Jeotgalibacillus aurantiacus: one gene and its partner. The protein of the gene in region 2 interacts with the protein of the main gene of each other region in a pairwise test. Links are inferred from orthologs where the notes say so. Each region holds a gene or a part of one and is shown on either strand. Other genes may lie near its edges. The genes, in order: yabA and dnaA.

The links.
Region 1: the proteins of dnaA (region 2) and yabA interact in binary tests that used the Bacillus subtilis proteins (3 or more experiments, as listed by UniProt). The link is inferred for Jeotgalibacillus aurantiacus from one-to-one orthologs.

Annotation. Positions count from the first base shown.
Region 1 is NZ_JACNMS010000010.1:5,889-11,316, forward strand. What follows is about bases 1,308-3,994. They hold yabA (DNA replication initiation control protein YabA), read left to right. Parts: upstream 1,308-2,307; coding sequence 2,308-2,682; downstream 2,683-3,994. Other genes in these bases: holB (DNA polymerase III subunit delta'), read left to right, coding at 1,308-1,474; H7968_RS17465 (PSP1 domain-containing protein), read left to right, coding at 1,467-2,294; H7968_RS17475 (tRNA1(Val) (adenine(37)-N6)-methyltransferase), read left to right, coding at 2,781-3,524; H7968_RS17480 (GIY-YIG nuclease family protein), read left to right, coding at 3,508-3,807; rsmI (16S rRNA (cytidine(1402)-2'-O)-methyltransferase), read left to right, coding at 3,773-3,994. Also shown: more of holB, read left to right, coding at 470-1,307; more of rsmI, read left to right, coding at 3,995-4,657; H7968_RS17490 (AbrB/MazE/SpoVT family DNA-binding domain-containing protein), read right to left, coding at 5,000-5,281. UniProt on the Bacillus subtilis protein: Involved in control of chromosome replication initiation. Inhibits the cooperative binding of DnaA to the oriC region. Thus negatively regulating initiation of chromosome replication.
Region 2 is NZ_JACNMS010000001.1:978,193-990,720, reverse strand. What follows is about bases 8,751-11,597. They hold dnaA (chromosomal replication initiator protein DnaA), read right to left. Parts: upstream 10,924-11,597; coding sequence 9,577-10,923; downstream 8,751-9,576. Other genes in these bases: dnaN (DNA polymerase III subunit beta), read right to left, coding at 8,751-9,379. Outside these bases: H7968_RS04675 (HD-GYP domain-containing protein), read right to left, coding at 295-1,389; gyrA (DNA gyrase subunit A), read right to left, coding at 1,545-4,046; gyrB (DNA topoisomerase (ATP-hydrolyzing) subunit B), read right to left, coding at 4,213-6,153; extracellular matrix regulator RemB, read right to left, coding at 6,180-6,434; DNA replication/repair protein RecF, read right to left, coding at 6,440-7,567; S4 domain-containing protein YaaA, read right to left, coding at 7,582-7,803; more of dnaN, read right to left, coding at 8,243-8,750; rpmH (50S ribosomal protein L34), read left to right, coding at 11,922-12,056; rnpA (ribonuclease P protein component), read left to right, coding at 12,130-12,486. UniProt on the Bacillus subtilis protein: Plays an essential role in the initiation and regulation of chromosomal replication. ATP-DnaA binds to the origin of replication (oriC) to initiate formation of the DNA replication initiation complex once per cell cycle.

The DNA of each region.
Region 1 (5,428 bases), on a different replicon or contig from region 2:
AGTGAGTCGATCACATGAAAATTAATCAGGATCTGCGTGTGGGAGCGAACCGTCTTCAAAATGGCCCCCAGGCTCAGCCGAACAGCCAGTTGAAGTTTGGTGATCTTGTTCAGAAACAGGACCAGAAGCTCCAGACAGATCAGCTTGCGAGGCTGATGGGGGATGTGACGGCAGCCGGTGATCGCCTGGCACGCTCACGTAATTTTAAGGATCTCGCCAAGTTTAAAATGCTCGTAAAGCGTTTTGTGAAGGAAACCGTTGAATATGGCATGAATTTAAAGCAGTCCCATTCATGGAATGAATTCGGTGAGGCCGTAAGCTGCGACTCGTGGAAACGATTGATGAAAAGCTGGCAGCCCTGACGGAGAGTGTCATGAAGAGTGAAAAGGATTCGATTGATGTGCTTGATCAGATCGGCGAAATCAAGGGTCTGCTGATTAACTTATATACGTAAAAATGAGGGATTTACATGGCTGAATCGTGGGAAGATTTACAAAAACGGCAGCCGCTTGCTGCAAAAATGCTGATGAACAGCCTGCAGAAAAACCGTGTGGCGCATGCTTATCTTTTTGAAGGTGTGCGCGGCACGGGTAAAAAGGAAATGGCATTATTTTTAGCGAAGGGATTGTTTTGCCGGCAGCCGATTGAAGGCGTTCCGTGTATGGAATGTGATCAGTGTCACCGGATTGCGCAGGGAAATCACCCGGACGTTCATGTCATTGAGCCGGATGGCTTATCAATTAAAAAAGAACAGATCCGGCTGCTTCAGGAGGAGTTCAGTAAAACAGGGATGGAATCCAGACGGAAAACGTACATCGTCAACAGCGCGGATAAGATGACGGTTCAGGCCGCCAATTCCCTGCTGAAATTTCTTGAGGAGCCGCATCCGTCCACGACTGCGATTTTACTGACTGAGCAGATGCATCAGATGCTTCCGACGATTTTGTCCAGGTGTCAGCACGTTGGGTTTAAGCTGCTGACTGCTGTTTTCTTTAAGGAAAAGCTGGTAGAAGAGGGCGTTCATCCGACGATGGCCTCCGTCTTGTCCAAACTGACGAATCAGGTGGAGGAAGCGGTTGAGCTGAGTACGGATGAGTGGTTTGTACAAGCCCGAAAAATCATGTTAAAATTATACGAAGTGCAAAAGACGGATCCCTTTGAAGCCATGACACGGGTTCAAAGCGATTATCTGCCGCATTTTAAAGAGAAATCACAAATTGATCAGTCGCTCGATTTGTTTCTTCTTATATATAAAGACCTCCTCTATATCCAGACGGAAAAGCTTGACCACCTGTCTTATCCGGACTGGCTTGATACGTTTCGTACAGATGCACTCCAAACGTCAGCGCGTCAATTATCCGACCAGCTGGCTGTCCTGTTAGAGGCCAAACGACAATTGCAACAGAATATGAATACACAGCTGCTTATGGAGCAGCTGATGCTTAAATTGCAGGGGGGATCTGCACTTGTATGAGGTAGTAGGTGTCCGCTTTAACAAAGCGGGTAAAATATATTATTTCGACCCGAATCAGCTGAACGTAACGGTTGATGATTATGTGATCGTCGAGACGGTCCGCGGGGTCGAATACGGTAAAATTGTTACTGATGTCAAGGAAGTGGACAAGAATGATGTGGTCCTGCCACTGAAAAAGATTGTCCGTCTTGCTGATCAGAAGGACCGCCTTTCTGTTCAGGAGAATAAAGAAGAAGCCATGCATGCTTATGAGGTTTGCTCAAGTAAAATCAGTGAGCATGATTTAGATATGAAGCTCGTGGATGTGGAATACACATTTGACCGCAATAAAGTGATTTTCTATTTTACCGCGGATGGCCGGGTGGATTTCCGGAACCTTGTAAAGGATCTGGCATCTGTGTTCAGAACCCGGATTGAGCTTCGGCAGATTGGTGTCCGCGATGAGGCGAAAATGCTTGGCGGAATTGGTCCATGTGGCCGTATGCTTTGCTGTTCAACGTTTCTCGGAGATTTTGAGCCGGTATCGATCAAGATGGCAAAGGACCAGAATCTGTCGTTGAATCCGGCGAAGATTTCCGGACTGTGCGGCCGTCTGATGTGCTGTCTGAAATATGAGAATGACGAATATGAAGCAGCAAAAGAGGAAATGCCGGACCTTGGTTCCTTTGTTCAAACACCTGAGGGAAGAGGAAAAGTCGTCGGGCTGAACATGCTTGAACGCGTTCTTCAGGTTGAAATGAAGGAGCAGGACCGTACGCTTGAGTACACACTTGAAGAAATTATGAATCAGGATGTTGCATCAATTCAAGCCACAGAGTAATGAGGTGGAGTTCGTGGATAAGAAGGAGTTCTTTGATTCAGTTGCCAATATGGAACAGCAGATTGGTCAATTGTATCAGCAGCTTGGCGAATTAAAGCACAATCTTGCTGATATGATGGAAGAGAATCATTCACTGCAGATTGAAAATGAGCATCTGCGCAGAAGGCTGGAACAGCTGGGGAACTCACAGGAGCCTGCCGCCGGCAACAAACGTGGCGGTAAAGGAAAAGCGTCGGAAGCTGACAGCCAGAGCACAGACATAGGAGAAGGATATGACAACCTTGCCCGTCTTTATCACGAAGGCTTTCACATTTGTAACATTCATTTTGGAAGCCCGCGTAAAGATGAAGATTGCCTGTTTTGCCTGTCCTTTTTAACGAAAAAATAACGAACATAAAAGGCTGGCGTTGCGCAGTCCGGATGGTGATGCTGTCCGGCTTGTGTCATGTCAGGCTTTTTTTCATGATCATGAGAGGAGAAAAAAGCATGAACTTAATAGGTGATGAGCGGCTGGACTATCTGCTTGCAGAGAACTTAAGAATTATTCAAAGTCCAACCGTTTTCTCCTTTTCATTAGATGCGGTGCTGCTCGCGCGATTCGTCTCTGTCCCGATTCAAAAAGGGAGCCTGATTGACCTTTGCTCAGGCAATGGGGTGATTCCGTTACTGTTGAGCTGCCGGACAAAAGGAACGATTACCGGGGTCGAAATACAGGAGCGGCTCGCTGATATGGCACAGCGCAGCTTTAATTACAATGAATTATCAGACCGTCTGCGGATGATTCAGGAGGATCTGAATGTGGTAACGCCACAGCTCGGTCATGCGAAACATGATGTGGTGACCTGTAATCCCCCGTATTTTTTAACGCCTGGAAAAGAAGAACTGAATGAAAATGATCATCTGACGATTGCCCGTCATGAAATCATGTGTACCCTTGAAGATACCGTGCGTGTCAGCAGTGAATTGCTGAAGCAGGGAGGAAAGGCTGCGTTTGTTCACCGTCCAGGGCGTTTGTTAGATCTGATTACATTGATGCGTCAATACCGTCTGGAGCCAAAGCGGATTCAATTCGTCTACCCGAAAGAGGGAAGGGAAGCGAATACGATTTTAGTGGAGGCGGCAAAGGATGGAAAAGCAGACGTGAAAATTTTGCCTCCATTATATGTGTATGATGAAAATAATGAATACACACCTGACATGAAGGAGATTTTATATGGAAAGAGAGACTGACCATTATTTTTATGTCCTTTATTGCCGGGATGGTTCTTACTACGGCGGCTATACCATTGATCTTGATCGCAGGCTCGAGCAGCATAATGCCGGGACCGCCTCAAAATATACGAGAACGAGAAGGCCGGTTGAAATGATTCATCATGAAATGTTTTCGACAAAACGGGAAGCGATGCAGGCTGAATATGCGTTTAAAAAACAGACACGTCGCCAAAAAGACCGTTATTTAGAAGAGAGGAGGGAATGTCATGCTTCAAACGCAACAAAGCTTTCATCAACCTGACGCAGGAAGGTTATATCTCGTTCCGACTCCGATTGGAAATCTCGAGGATATGACATTCAGAGCGGTCAGAATCTTACAGGAAGCTGACATCATTGCGGCAGAGGATACACGCAATACGATGAAGCTGTGTAATCATTTTGAGATTTCGACAAAGCTTGTCAGTTATCATGAACATAATAAAGAAGAAAGTGGGCGCAAGCTGATCCAGCAGCTGCTTGAAGGGAAGCAGGTCGCGCTTGTCAGCGATGCCGGCACGCCTTGTATTTCAGATCCGGGGTATGAGCTTGTGAAGCTTTGTCTTGCTGAAGGCATTAATGTCGTACCGCTGCCTGGAGCCAATGCGGCCGTCACAGCACTGATCGCCTCGGGACTCGTTCCACAGCCGTTTTACTACTACGGGTTTCTCCCAAGACAGAAAAAAGAGAAGCGGGAAGAGCTCGTTTTCTTATCAACAATGCCGGCTTCCTTCATTATATATGAATCACCGCACCGTCTGAAGGATACGCTGAAAGAACTAAAAGAAGCGGTGGGACCGGAGAGGCAAATGGTGATCTCACGTGAGCTGACAAAAAGGTTCGAGGAATTTATCCGCGGTTCGGTGGAAGAGTGCCTGACGTGGGCCGGTGAAACGGAGCTTCGCGGAGAATTTTGCCTCGTCATTGAAGGCGGCTCAAAAGAAGAATGGCAGCAGGAGGAAGGCGTCTGGTGGTCAGAGCTTTCATTGAGTGAGCACGTGGAGCATTATATGCAGGAGAAATCGATGACCTCAAAAGCGGCCATTAAGGAAACAGCAAAGGATCGCGGATTGCCAAAGCGCGATGTGTATCAGGATTATCATGTTGATCATTAAAGAAAACAGCTCTTTCGGGGGCTGTTTTTTGGCGTGGCAGTGGGGAGGTTGTGGGAATTGTTGTGTTACCGGAAAATTTTGTATCGATTCACTATTTAATTGTATTGTTCAATGAATGTAATGTACTGTTTCACAGATTTATTGTTCTGTAATGCTATTGAAGCACTGGAATTGTTATACTCATCAGGTAGAGTGTACGGATTCAGCAGTCAGATTGTATCGTTTCAACAATGTTTTGTATTGTTCCGCGTGTTTTGACCGGCCGCATTTACCTAACAACCCGCATCGAGGCCGCAAAAAAAAGCTGCTCCTCATCGGAACAGCTCAAATGTTACTTATTGATTAAGCACCTTGAAGGTTGCTTTGGATTTCCTTGATTAGCATCTCAGCGCCTTCTTTGCTGAGTACCAGCTTACCGCCAGCAAGCTTCAGGTTGTCATCAGACACCTCGCCAGTGATCTGGCAAGTCATGCTTGGCTTGTATTTCTTAAGGATGATTTTTTCGTCATCCACATAAATTTCTAAAGCGTCCTTCTCAGCGATACCTAGTGTGCGGCGAAGTTCGATTGGAATAACCACACGGCCTAATTCGTCTACCTTACGTACAATCCCAGTTGATTTCATATTAAAAATCCCCTCTCAAAATGTTTTTTTATTTTTTTCGTCATTATTCGACAAATTTCTCTCTGTTTTTATATCATACCAACTCTTCCCATATCAGTCAATACATATTTCTTTCCAATAGCATATTTTTTTATACATTGAAAAACA
Region 2 (12,528 bases):
CAAATCATTTTAAAATTTTTTAAAAAAACTTTTTTTATCAAAAGAAAAGAGCTATCTCCGTTAGGAAATAACTCTGTTAAGAATGTCAGTTTTCATCAATCGTACCGGGGGCATCCGTAGACTCCTGCGGCAGAGAAGCGACAGGTGAGACAGCGTAGTGCGTAGCGCTAGCTGGCTCACCGCGCGGCCGCGGAAAGCGAAGGATGCCCCCGGTACGATGTGGTTTCATTTTGAGATAGATATGAAATATAATGTCATGCCTTTTTTAAACACTATGAAAAAAGCGATTTCATTCTAGGAAATAACTCTTTCAATAAACAGTTTGCGGTTCGTTGACAGGTCAATGACTTCTTCTGTTGTTGTCAAGCGGACCATTGGGCGGAGGAGTTCGTCCGGTTTTGTGAAGATCACTTCAGCGACCTGTTCGTTGGACAGTTCGACCTTTGTCCCGGTGGACAGGTTGCCGATCATTTCCTGAAGTGTTTTTAACAGGATAATGTCAAATTTGCCAAATTCGTCATGCATGATTGTTTCCAGCGCTTTAAATGGTGATTGTTTGGCGCGGTACAGCCGTTCAGACGTCATGGCATGATACACGTCAGCAAGAGCGATCATCTGAGCCGGCAGGTTAATCTCTGACCGTTTACTTCCTCTCGGATAGCCGCTGCCATCCAGTCGTTCATGGTGCTGATAGATGGCCTGTTTCATTTCATTTTTCAAAAGAGGTGTGTCCATGACATATTGATAGCTGTAAATCGGATGCTTACGAATCTCAATTGCTTCCTCCTGTGTGAGTGGCCCTGTTTTCTTTAAAATCGACAGGGGCATTTTCGCCATTCCTGTATCGGCTATAATTCCGGCCAGAGCAGTCTGGATACAGGCTCCTTTGTCGTAGCCGTATTTCTCAGCCACTAAGTAACTGATCAGCGCTGTTGAAACAGCATGGTGAGCCATATAATCCTTTGGCTGGGACCAGCGTGGGAGATAATAAATAATATCCCGGTCAGACGATACTACTTTTAAAAGCGGTGTCAGTTTATTTTTCAGGTCAACTACATCCACTTTACTTCCGGATTGCCAACCATTGAAGGCAGCATTGAAGAACTTAACAAAATCCATATAAAGCTTTTTGAAGGAATAATTTTCAACCTCATCATAAGCACCGGCTTCATGAAATACTTCTTCGTCTTTGATTGGTTCTGCATCGATCATTTCTCCATCGGCTGTTTTAGACAAAATCGCAAGCTGGCGAATGTTAAATGCCCTCAGCACTTCAATATGTATAGGGTCAATTTCTGTTCCTTTCTTGATGATCGGATTTGCCGTCAGCCCCATTACATCCTCAGCAGCAATACACCCTATCTTCAGTTCTTCAACATGTACCTTCATCCTCGCACCTCGGCTAGTTCTTTTTATTCATTTTATCACATCGTAAAAGGAAAGCAGAAAGTTATTTTTCCTGTTTTTTCAGAATTTTTCAGATGGAAACAAAAAAAGAGACCGCGCCAATGAACAGCGTGATCTCTTTTTTACACAGTATTGCTTTATTCTGTTTCTTCTGACGGAGCCGCTGCTTCTAATCCTTCTGCAGCCTCTTCATCGATCTCATCTGTTTCTTCTTCTTTTTCAATACGTGTCACCGTAGCCACGTATTCCTCATCACCAAGACGGATCAGCTTCACACCCTGCGTGCTTCTGCCCGTCTGGGAAATCCCGCCGACATCCATTCGGATCAGCACGCCTTGCGCAGTGATGACCATGATGTCTTCGTTACCGGATACGGCGTTTACAGAGACAAGACGTCCGTTTTTCTCGGTAATGTTACATGTTTTAATTCCTTTACCGCCTCTTGATTGAACGCGGTATTCTGCTTCAGGCGTCCGTTTACCATAGCCGTTTTCCGTTACGACCAGGATATCGTTGTCTTTTTCAAGTACTTCCATGCCAACGACTTCATCGTCTGCATTCAGACGGATTCCTCTTACCCCGGCAGCTGTACGTCCCATTGAGCGGACGTCGGTTTCAGGGAAACGGATCAGGAGACCGTTTTTCGTTCCGATGATCATTTCCTGACTGCCGTCTGTAAATTTCACCGAAATGAGCTCGTCATCCTCACGCAGGTTGATCGCAATCAGCCCGTTTGTACGGATGTTGGCGAAATCGGTTGCCTGTGTACGTTTCGCCAGACCTTTACGCGTCGTAAAGAAGAAGTAAGAGTCCTCTTTGAATTCCTCTACACGGATCATCGCGTTCACGACTTCGTCTTTATCTATTTCAAGAAGGTTGATAATTGGAAGACCTTTCGCCGTCCGGCTGTACTCAGGAATTTCATAACCTTTTGTACGGTATACTTTCCCTTTATTCGTAAAGAATAGGATCGTATCATGCGTAGAGGTCGTCAGCAGGTGCTCAACGAAATCATTTTCGTTCGTACCCATCCCCTGAATCCCCCGGCCACCGCGTTTTTGAGAACGGTAGGTAGAAGCCGGCAGACGTTTGATATAACCGTTATGCGTAAGCGTCACAATCAGGTTTTCACGCGGGATCAGGTCTTCATCCTCGATCATTTCCGCTCCGCCTGTTGTGATCTCTGTACGGCGCTTATCGTTAAAACGTTCTTTTAATTCAAGCAGCTCTTCACGGATGATTTCCACCACGCGTGCTTCACTTGCAAGAATTTCTTTCAGGTCTTTAATTAACGCAACGAGTGACTGATATTCTTCTTCAATCTTGTCGCGCTCAAGTCCTGTCAGACGCTGAAGACGCATATCAAGAATCGCCTGTGCCTGCTTTTCAGACAGACTGAACTGCTCCATCAACCCTTCACGCGCAAGGTCCGCTGTTTCAGAACCACGGATTAAGGCAATAATTTCATCAATATGATCAAGCGCAATGCGCAGACCTTCTAGAATATGTGCACGTGCTTCCGCTTTACGGAGTTCAAATTCCGTTCTGCGTCGGATCACGACTTTTTGGTGCTCTAAATAATGGTGAAGCGCTTCTTTCAGGTTCAGTACCTTCGGCTGACCGTCTACAAGCGCCAGCATATTAATACCGAAGCTCGTCTGAAGAGCGGTCTGCTTGTATAAATTATTTAACAGGACGTTGGCATTTGCATCACGTCGAACTTCAATGACGATTCGCATACCGTTACGGTCAGATTCATCACGAAGATCCGTAATGCCATCAATCTTCTTATCACGCACAAGCTCAGCAATTTTCTCAATCAGCTTCGCTTTATTAACCTGATAAGGAATTTCATGAACGAGAATCGTTTCCCGTCCATTGGCTTTCTGTTCGATTTCAACCTTCGCACGCTGAACAACGGATCCTCTACCCGTTTCATAGGCGCGGCGAATCCCGCTGCGGCCTAAAATTAGAGCCCCAGTTGGGAAATCCGGTCCCGGAATATGCTCCATCAGTTCAGCAATCGTAATCTCAGGATGCTCACTGAAAGCAAGCAGGCCGTCAATGACTTCCCCGAGCTGGTGTGGAGGAATATTTGTCGCCATTCCAACTGCGATTCCGCTTGAGCCATTTACAAGCAGGTTCGGGAAACGGGAAGGCAGAACGATCGGCTCACGTTCAGAACCGTCATAGTTATCACGATAGTCAATCGTATCTTTATTAATATCGCGTAGAAGCTCCATCGATATTTTGGACATTCTCGCTTCCGTATAACGCATCGCGGCAGCGGCATCTCCATCGACAGATCCAAAGTTTCCATGTCCCTCTACAAGCATATAGCGATAGCTGAAATCCTGCGCCATACGGACCATCGTGTCATACACGGCTGAGTCTCCGTGAGGGTGGTACTTACCGATTACTTCCCCGACGATACGGGCAGACTTTTTGAATGCTTTATCAGACGTCATCCCAAGGTCATTCATCGCATACAGGATACGACGGTGAACCGGCTTCAGACCGTCTCTTACATCAGGAAGCGCACGGGATACGATAACACTCATCGCATAGTCCATGAACGACGTACGCATTTCCTGGCTAATATTGATCTCATGAACATTCGAACTAGGCGTCTCGGCCATAACAACAAAAACCTCCTTATAAGAGAAAAGCCCGGTTAATCAACGGCTTTGCATCATTCAGACAGATCCTCCGCTGATTACGATCATGCCGGCTGATCTGCTGTTTTTTCTTTAAAACAGTAAGAAGGGATAGAACAGATGCCTATCCCTCTCTTCTATCCACCTGTTACACGTCCAGGTTTTTCACGTAGGCAGCATTGTCCTCGATAAACTGACGGCGCGGCTCTACTTTATCCCCCATCAGAATCTCAAACGTTTCATCCGCTTCAATCGCATCTTCCATCGTGACTTGTAAAAGCGTACGTGATTCCGGATTCATCGTTGTTTCCCATAGCTGCTCCGGATTCATCTCACCAAGACCCTTATAACGCTGAAGTCCCGGTTTTGGTGCCGCTGGGATTTCTTCAAGAATCTTATTCAGTTCGCGGTCTGTATACGCATAGCGGATTGTTTTCCCCTGCGTAATTTTATATAACGGCGGCTGTGCAATATAAATATAACCTGCCTCAATAATTTGTCTCATATAACGGTACAGGAATGTTAATAGGAGCGTACGAATGTGCGCACCGTCTACATCGGCATCCGTCATGATGACAATTTTATGGTAACGGGCTTTTGAAATATCGAACTCTTCCCCGATGCCTGTGCCAAGCGCTGTGATGATCGCACGAATTTCATTATTCGACAGAATCTTATCAAGACGTGCTTTCTCAACGTTAATGATCTTTCCACGCAGCGGCAGGATCGCCTGGAAATGACGGTCACGGCCCTGCTTGGCTGATCCGCCGGCCGAGTCACCCTCAACGACATACAGCTCGCTGATCTTAGGATCCCGTGAAGAACAGTCAGCGAGTTTCCCCGGAAGACTTGATACTTCAAGCGCACTCTTTCTGCGTGTTAACTCACGTGCTTTTTTCGCTGCAAGACGCGCACGCGCCGCCATGGAACCCTTGTCCACGATCTGGCGGGCAACAGTCGGGTTTTCCATCATAAATTTATCGAAATGCTCCGAAAAGAGCTGATCTGTAATCGTTCTTGCTTCAGAGTTGCCGAGCTTTGTTTTTGTCTGTCCTTCAAACTGCGGATCCGGATGCTTAATCGAAATAATCGCGGTTAAGCCTTCACGCACGTCTTCACCGGACAGATTGCCATCGGCGTCTTTTAATAAATTATTGCGGGCTGCATAACTGTTAATCACGCGGGTAAGCGCAGTCTTAAAGCCTGATTCATGCGTTCCACCCTCATACGTGTTAATGTTATTGGCAAATGAATAAATATTGCTTGAAAACCCCTGATTGTACTGCATGGAAATTTCAATAGAGATGCCGTCTTTTTCACCTTCGATAAAGACCGGCTCTTCATGAATAACTTCCTTCGTGCGGTTCAAGTGCTCAACATAAGACTTAATTCCGCCTTCATAGTGGTAATGCTTTTTAATATTATTTCCTTCTTCATCCTGCGCGCGCTGATCCTCAATTTCAAGAGCCAGACCGCGGTTAAGAAAGGCAAGCTCACGCACACGGTTTGCAAGCGTGTCAAAGTCGTATTCCGTCGTTTCAGTGAAAATTTCAGGATCCGCTTTAAAGCGTGTAACCGTTCCAGTGTGGTCCGTTTCTCCGACAATCTTCAAATCGAACTGCGGCACACCTTTTTTATATGTCTGGGTATAGATGTTGCCATCACGGTGAACAAATACTTCAAGCTGCTCTGAAAGGGCGTTAACAACTGAAGCCCCTACTCCGTGCAGTCCGCCGGATACTTTATATCCGCCGCCGCCGAACTTACCGCCGGCGTGAAGCACAGTCATAATGACCTCAACAGCAGGACGTCCCATCTTTTCGTGTGTACCAACCGGAATTCCCCGGCCGTTATCTTCTACTTCGATCCAATTATCTTCTGTGATTCTGATTTTGATTGTGTCACAGTGGCCCGCAAGCGCCTCGTCAATACTGTTATCAACGATTTCCCATACGAGATGGTGAAGTCCTCTTGAGGAAGTCGAGCCGATATACATTCCCGGACGCTTCCGGACGGCTTCGAGACCTTCAAGAACCTGTATCTGATTTTCATCGTAGGCTTGCTGGATTTGTGTATCTTCAGTTGCCACGCGATTTCACCTGCACTTTCTATTACTTAGGACCGGTTATACGGTCTGCTCATTTTTTCCGCTCTTTTTTTAAGGGTTGCTGATGACAATGGCGATAAATAAACCTTGAAATCAGTAATAACAATGGCTTTACAGGCAGACTGACAGAGATCAACGATACCGTTTTCGTTGTCTTTCATAAACTGCTCCATAATGAGCGAACCCTCTGCCGCCTGTACATCCATTATCGCCACGATGTCATTCATTCTTACCATTGCGTCTTCCCCAATATGCACATACACCTGGGTCAGCCCCCTTTTGATTTCTTTACAATGCTGCCCTGCTCAACAATAAATGTAGTGGCCTCGTTCAGGGTCTCATGATCAATCCCTTCGACACTCGTTGTCGTGACAAAGGTCTGGACCTTGCCCTGAATCGTATTTAAAAGATGTGACTGACGGTAATCGTCAAGCTCAGACAGCACATCATCAAGCAAAAGAATCGGATATTCACCGATTTCCGAATGGATCAGCTCTATTTCAGCAAGCTTAATGGAGAGCGCCGTCGTTCTTTGCTGACCCTGTGAGCCAAACGTCTGAACATCGTGACCATTTACAAGAAACTGTAAATCATCCCGGTGCGGACCGACTAAGGTGACTCCCCGCTCAATCTCGCGCTTTCGCAATCCTTCAAACTTTTCCCTGAACGCATCTTCAACCTCTTGATGGGAGACGCCTGAATCAACAGGAATCGAAGGCTTGTACACCACTTCAAGTGTTTCAAGTCCTCTTGAAATCCCTTTATGGATCGGTTCAGCCCATTCCTGCAAAAGCTTCAAATAATGAAAGCGGCGCACCACAATTTTAGCAGCCATCTCAATAAACTGATCCGTCAGCACATCAAGCATCGTCTGATCCTTTTGGCGCTGCGTCTGAAGCTGCTTTAAATAATGGTTTCGCTGCTGGAGAATCTTCTGGTAAAGACTGCTGTCGTGCAGATAGACCGCTGAAACCTGTCCAATCTCCATATCAATAAAACGACGCCTTACTTGAGGGCTCCCCTTCACGAGGTGGAGATCTTCGGGCGCAAACATCACAACATTCATATGGCCGACATAGCGGCTGAGTTTTGATTGTTCAAGGTGATTGACTTTTGCTTTCTTCCCTTTTTTTGAAATGATCAGTTCCAGGGGAAGAGCACCGTGCTGCTTCATCACTCTACCTTTTATTTTAGCATATTCCTCATCCCATTGTATTAAATCTTTGTCATTTGACGTTCTATGGGATTTTGCCATCGCCAGGACAAAAATGGACTCCATGACGTTTGTCTTGCCCTGAGCGTTCTCTCCGAGGATCACATTGACATTATTATCAAAGGTCAGGGTCATTTTTTCGTAATTTCGATAATGCGAAAGCTCGAGCTCCTCAATGTGCATGCATGAACATCCTTCTACCCTTCCGACTTCACCGTATAAGTGCCGACTTCCGGAATATATATTTCATCGCCATCGCGCAGCTTACGTCCTCTGCGCTGGTCCTGTTCCTTGTTAATAAAAATTTCATGCTCACTTAAAAACCATTTGGCCATCCCGCCACTCTGGATAATGTTCGCAAGCTTTAAAAATTGACCGAGGGTAATATATTCGGTCTGGATCGTGATTTTTTCACTCATGTCCGTTCACTTCTTTCTTATTGACTTATCCTTTTATTTTACCTTAACGGGTACGCGAAAACAAAGAAAACATGGAGTTGTAATGATTGTAAAGGATGGGGGTGGCGTCGAATTTTGGGAGGCGGTTGATTTTTTTAGAAATGTACTGTTTGGGTGAGTGATTGACTCGATTCAGAAAATAATTGTATCGTTTCAACATTTTTTCGTACTGTTTCAGCATTTTATTGTATCGTTTGCTGCAGATAGCAGGTGAATTGTTCTGTTTGGTCTGTTAATTGTATCACTACGGCGATAGATTTGTATCGTTCCACTCAGGAATTGTAACGTTCCCCAAAATGAAAAATCCTCTTCCCCATCCGGCCTTCACTAAAACAAAAAACTGAAACACATCCCGCCAAATTGAGCGGCTGTGTTTCAGTCTTTCAATGAATCACTGACATTAGTACGTACGAACAGGTGTGATCAGCTGAAGAATGCTGTCATCTGCTGTCGGGCGAAGAACGAATGGTCTCATCGCACCGGTAAACTGGATATTCGTTTCTGTACCTTCAAGCACCTTTAACGCATCCATCATGTATTTCGCACTGAATGAAATCGTCAGCGCTTCACCAGTTGTTTCATCACTCTGGATTTCCTCAACAACCTTCCCGATTTCAGGAGTGTTAGATGAAATCTGAACATTACCGTCTTCACTGATCAACAGCTTCACGACATTGTTGCGTTCTTCACGTGCTAACAAGGAAGCACGGTCGATCGCCTGTAAAAATTCTTTTCCGCCAACAGTCATCGACGTTTTGCTTTCAGACGGAACGAGTCTTGACGTATCAGGATAATTTCCTTCAAGCAGTCTTGAAAAGAACAGTACGTGCTTGGAGCGGAACAGCACCTGGTTCTCTGTCATGACGATTTCTGTTTCATCTGCTGTATCTTCAAGAATTTTGTTCAGTTCATTTAGACTTTTACCCGGAATAACGGCTTTGTATGGCTCGCCGTTTCCTCCGCTGACCGGTGCTTTACGCATGGCCAGACGATGGGAATCTGTTGCAACACAGTTTAAAGTACCGTCTTCCACCGTCCAGTTTACACCTGTCAAGATAGGGCGTGTTTCTGAGGTGGACACTGCGAACACCGTCTGACGAATAATCGTTTTTAAAAGGTTTGTCGGGATTTTCAGTACGCTGTCTTCCTCAATTTCCGGAAGATGCGGATATTCTCTTACATCCTGGCCGTTTAAGTTGAATTCCGATTTTCCTGAGCGGATCACGGTTTGCAGGTGTGAGTGGACTTCAATTTCCACTGTATCAAGCGGCAGCTTTTTCACGATGCTTTCAAAAAATCTGGCCTGAAGGACAATGCCCCCTGTTTCTTCAACATGAACGATTTCCTTACCATCTTCTTCTTTTGGAATAAACGATTCAATCGAAATATCTGAATCACTTCCAGTCAGTGTAATTCCTTCCTCGTGAGCTGTAATTTTAATTCCGCTCAAAATCGGAATCGCTGTTCTGGATGAGACCGCTTTGATGACATCATTAACGCCATCAACAAGACGATCACGCTGAATCTGAAATTTCATGTAAGATATCCTCCAACTCTTCGCAAGTTTGCTGCGAGTTATATAATAAATATTTTTAAATAAACTTAGTAATAATAGTAGGGGCTGTGGATATGTGGATATGTCTGTTAATGACTGACATGACGTGTTATCCGCATGTGAATAGAATGTGGTCGAACGTGCACGGATTTTGTCACTTATACACAGCGGTTATTTCCCTACTTTTGCAGTTCGGCTTTAATATCCTTCAATTCCTGCTTTAAAGATTCGTCTGTTGCGAGCAGTTTTGAAATTTTTTCGTGGGCATGTATAACCGTTGTATGATCACGCCCTCCGAATTCTTCCCCGATCTTCGGTAAAGAGAAGTCTGTCATCTCACGCGACAGATACATCGCGATCTGCCTTGGAAATGCGACGGTTTTTGTCCGTTTTTTCGCTTTGAAATCCTCAAGCTTTACGCTGAAATGCTCTCCCACGGTTTTTTGAATGTCCATGATCGTAATCACTTTCGGCTTGGAGCTTGGCATAATATCCTTCAGTGCTTCAGCTGCCAGGTCTGCATTAATGTCCTTGCTGACTAATGAAGAATAAGCCACAACGCGAATCAGCGCCCCTTCAAGCTCACGGATATTGGAGTCAATCTGGTTGGCGATATACAGCATCGCTTCATTTGGAATATCAAGTCCCTCTGCCTTCGCCTTTTTGCGGAGAATGGCGATTCTTGTTTCAAGATCAGGCGGTGTGATGTCCGTGATCAGCCCCCACTCAAAACGTGAACGCAGACGGTCCTCCAGTGTCGGAATCTCTTTAGGCGGCCGGTCGCTTGAGATTACGATCTGTTTACTTTCTTCATGTAAAGTATTAAAAGTATGGAAAAATTCCTCTTGCGTCTGTTCTTTCCCGGCTAAAAATTGAATATCATCAATTAACAGCACATCTACGTTCCGGTACTTATTGCGGAAATCAACCGCTTTGTTATCACGGATTGAATTAATAAATTCATTGGTGAATTTCTCAGAAGATAAGTAAACAACCTTAGCAGATGCGTTATGTTCAAGCACATAATGGCCGATCGCATGCATTAAGTGCGTTTTGCCAAGTCCTACTCCCCCGTAAATAAATAACGGGTTATAAGCTTTTGCCGGTGCTTCCGCTACAGCAAGTGAAGCAGCGTGCGCGAAGCGATTACCGGATCCGATGACAAAGGTGTCAAAGGTGTACTTCGGATTCAGCATGCTCTTAGACCATTCCTGCTGGTCATCGTCAACGACGGGCTTTCTTGGGGGTGCAGCCAAAGCGAAATCATCTTCGTCCTGATTTTGAGGAATAATGAACTTGATCGTCAGCTCTTCCCCGGTTATTTCCTTTATGACACCGACAATTAATTGCGTGTAGTTCCCTTCAAGCCAGTCCCGGGCGAATTCATTAGGCGCTGTGACGGTTAAAACGTTCCGTTTAAGAGAAAAAGCTTTTGTTGACTTAAGCCAGGTTTCAAAGCTCGGTTTACTGATCTTTTTCTCCATATCCTGCAGTGCCCGGTTCCATAAATCCGTGATATTTTCCAAACTGAATGCCCCCTCCTTTTCTATAATATTTTTCGAGAAAAACATTCCCGTTTCATAAGATTTATATATATACATTTTTCTGAATAGCCGAAAATGGTGGATTCGAGGGTTATCGACACCATTCAATGGTTGTGGACAACTTTTTCCATGCATGTGAAATAGTTTATCCACAGACTATCCACATCTGTGGATAATGTTTTTCGATAGAATAAGTTATTCAGAGTGAAAACACAACTATAATATCAGATAATGCTTGTTGGTGCAATGGTTCGTATTGTTTATCCACAACCCTTTAGATAAGTGGATTTTATTTGTCCACAGACTGTTTGTCTGTGAAAAACGTGTCGATAAGCGTTGTGGATAATTTTTTTGTGAGGATTTTTGAGGAAATGAGTTATTCACAGGTTGAGAGATTTGGAGAAGGATTATTTTTGGGGTGTGGGTTATGCATTGGTTTTTTGGTTGAGTGAATGATTCGTGAGATGTTTTTGCTGAGTGGTTGAAGATTGTTTTTGGTGAGCGGGTTTGTTGGAGGAAGCGGAGTGGTTTTGCCGAGGCTGTGAACATCTGATCTGCTTGCGCGGATCAGATGTTCACAACCTCGGCGGGGGTGGCGCATTGAAATAGCGTGTGAGGAATCGATGTGGAAGAGAATTGTTTCGTTTATTGTTTATATAAGGAAGTGTGTGAAAGAAAAAACTGGCGTATTCGGTTGAACCTCTGGTTCAACCGCTTTTCAGCGGAGCTGAAAAGCAGGGAAAAAAGACAAGAAGGTGAGAGGCGAGTTTACTCGCCCTTCGCCTTCTTGTCTTTTTTCCCTGCATACGCCAGTTTTTTCGATTTTTAAATTGGCTATTGAATGCTTGGTGGGTTTTTGCTATGATATAGTGGTTGCATGAAATGAGCATAGATAGTTGATGATTGTCATCGATAGAATGAACCAGGTATTTCTGGAAGTATGATCATATAATTAAATGATCTTTTAGGAGGTGTCTTACATGAAACGTACATTCCAGCCAAATAAGCGTAAGAGAAGTAAAGTACACGGTTTCCGCGCGCGTATGAGCACGAAAAATGGACGTAAAGTTCTTGCCCGCCGCCGTCAGCGTGGACGTAAAGTATTGTCTGCTTAAGACCACTGATTCCACTCAGTGGTCTTTTTTCACTTATAAAATGAAATGACTGACGAAATTGAAGGGTGTTCTGATGAAAAAAGAGCAGCGTATTAAAAAAAATCCGGAGTTTCAGCAGGTTTTCAGGAAAGGAACATCCATGGCGAACCGCCAGTTTGTTCTTTACCGGCTGCAAAAAAAGGAACAGGCTGTTTTTCGTCTCGGGTTGTCTGTCAGTAAAAAGGTTGGAAATGCGGTCGTACGTAATCAGGTGAAGCGCTATATCCGTCAGGCTTTTTATGAATTGTCTGAGGAGCTGGATCCGCATCATGATTACATCGTGATTGCCCGTAAGCCTGCTGCTGACCTGAATTTTCATGAAACGAAAAGCAGTTTAATGCATGTGATGAAAAAATCACGTGTATTACGTGTCGAAAAAACGAAGAAATAGGGCCATAGTGTTCTATTGAAATGAAAACGTGTTACAATTACG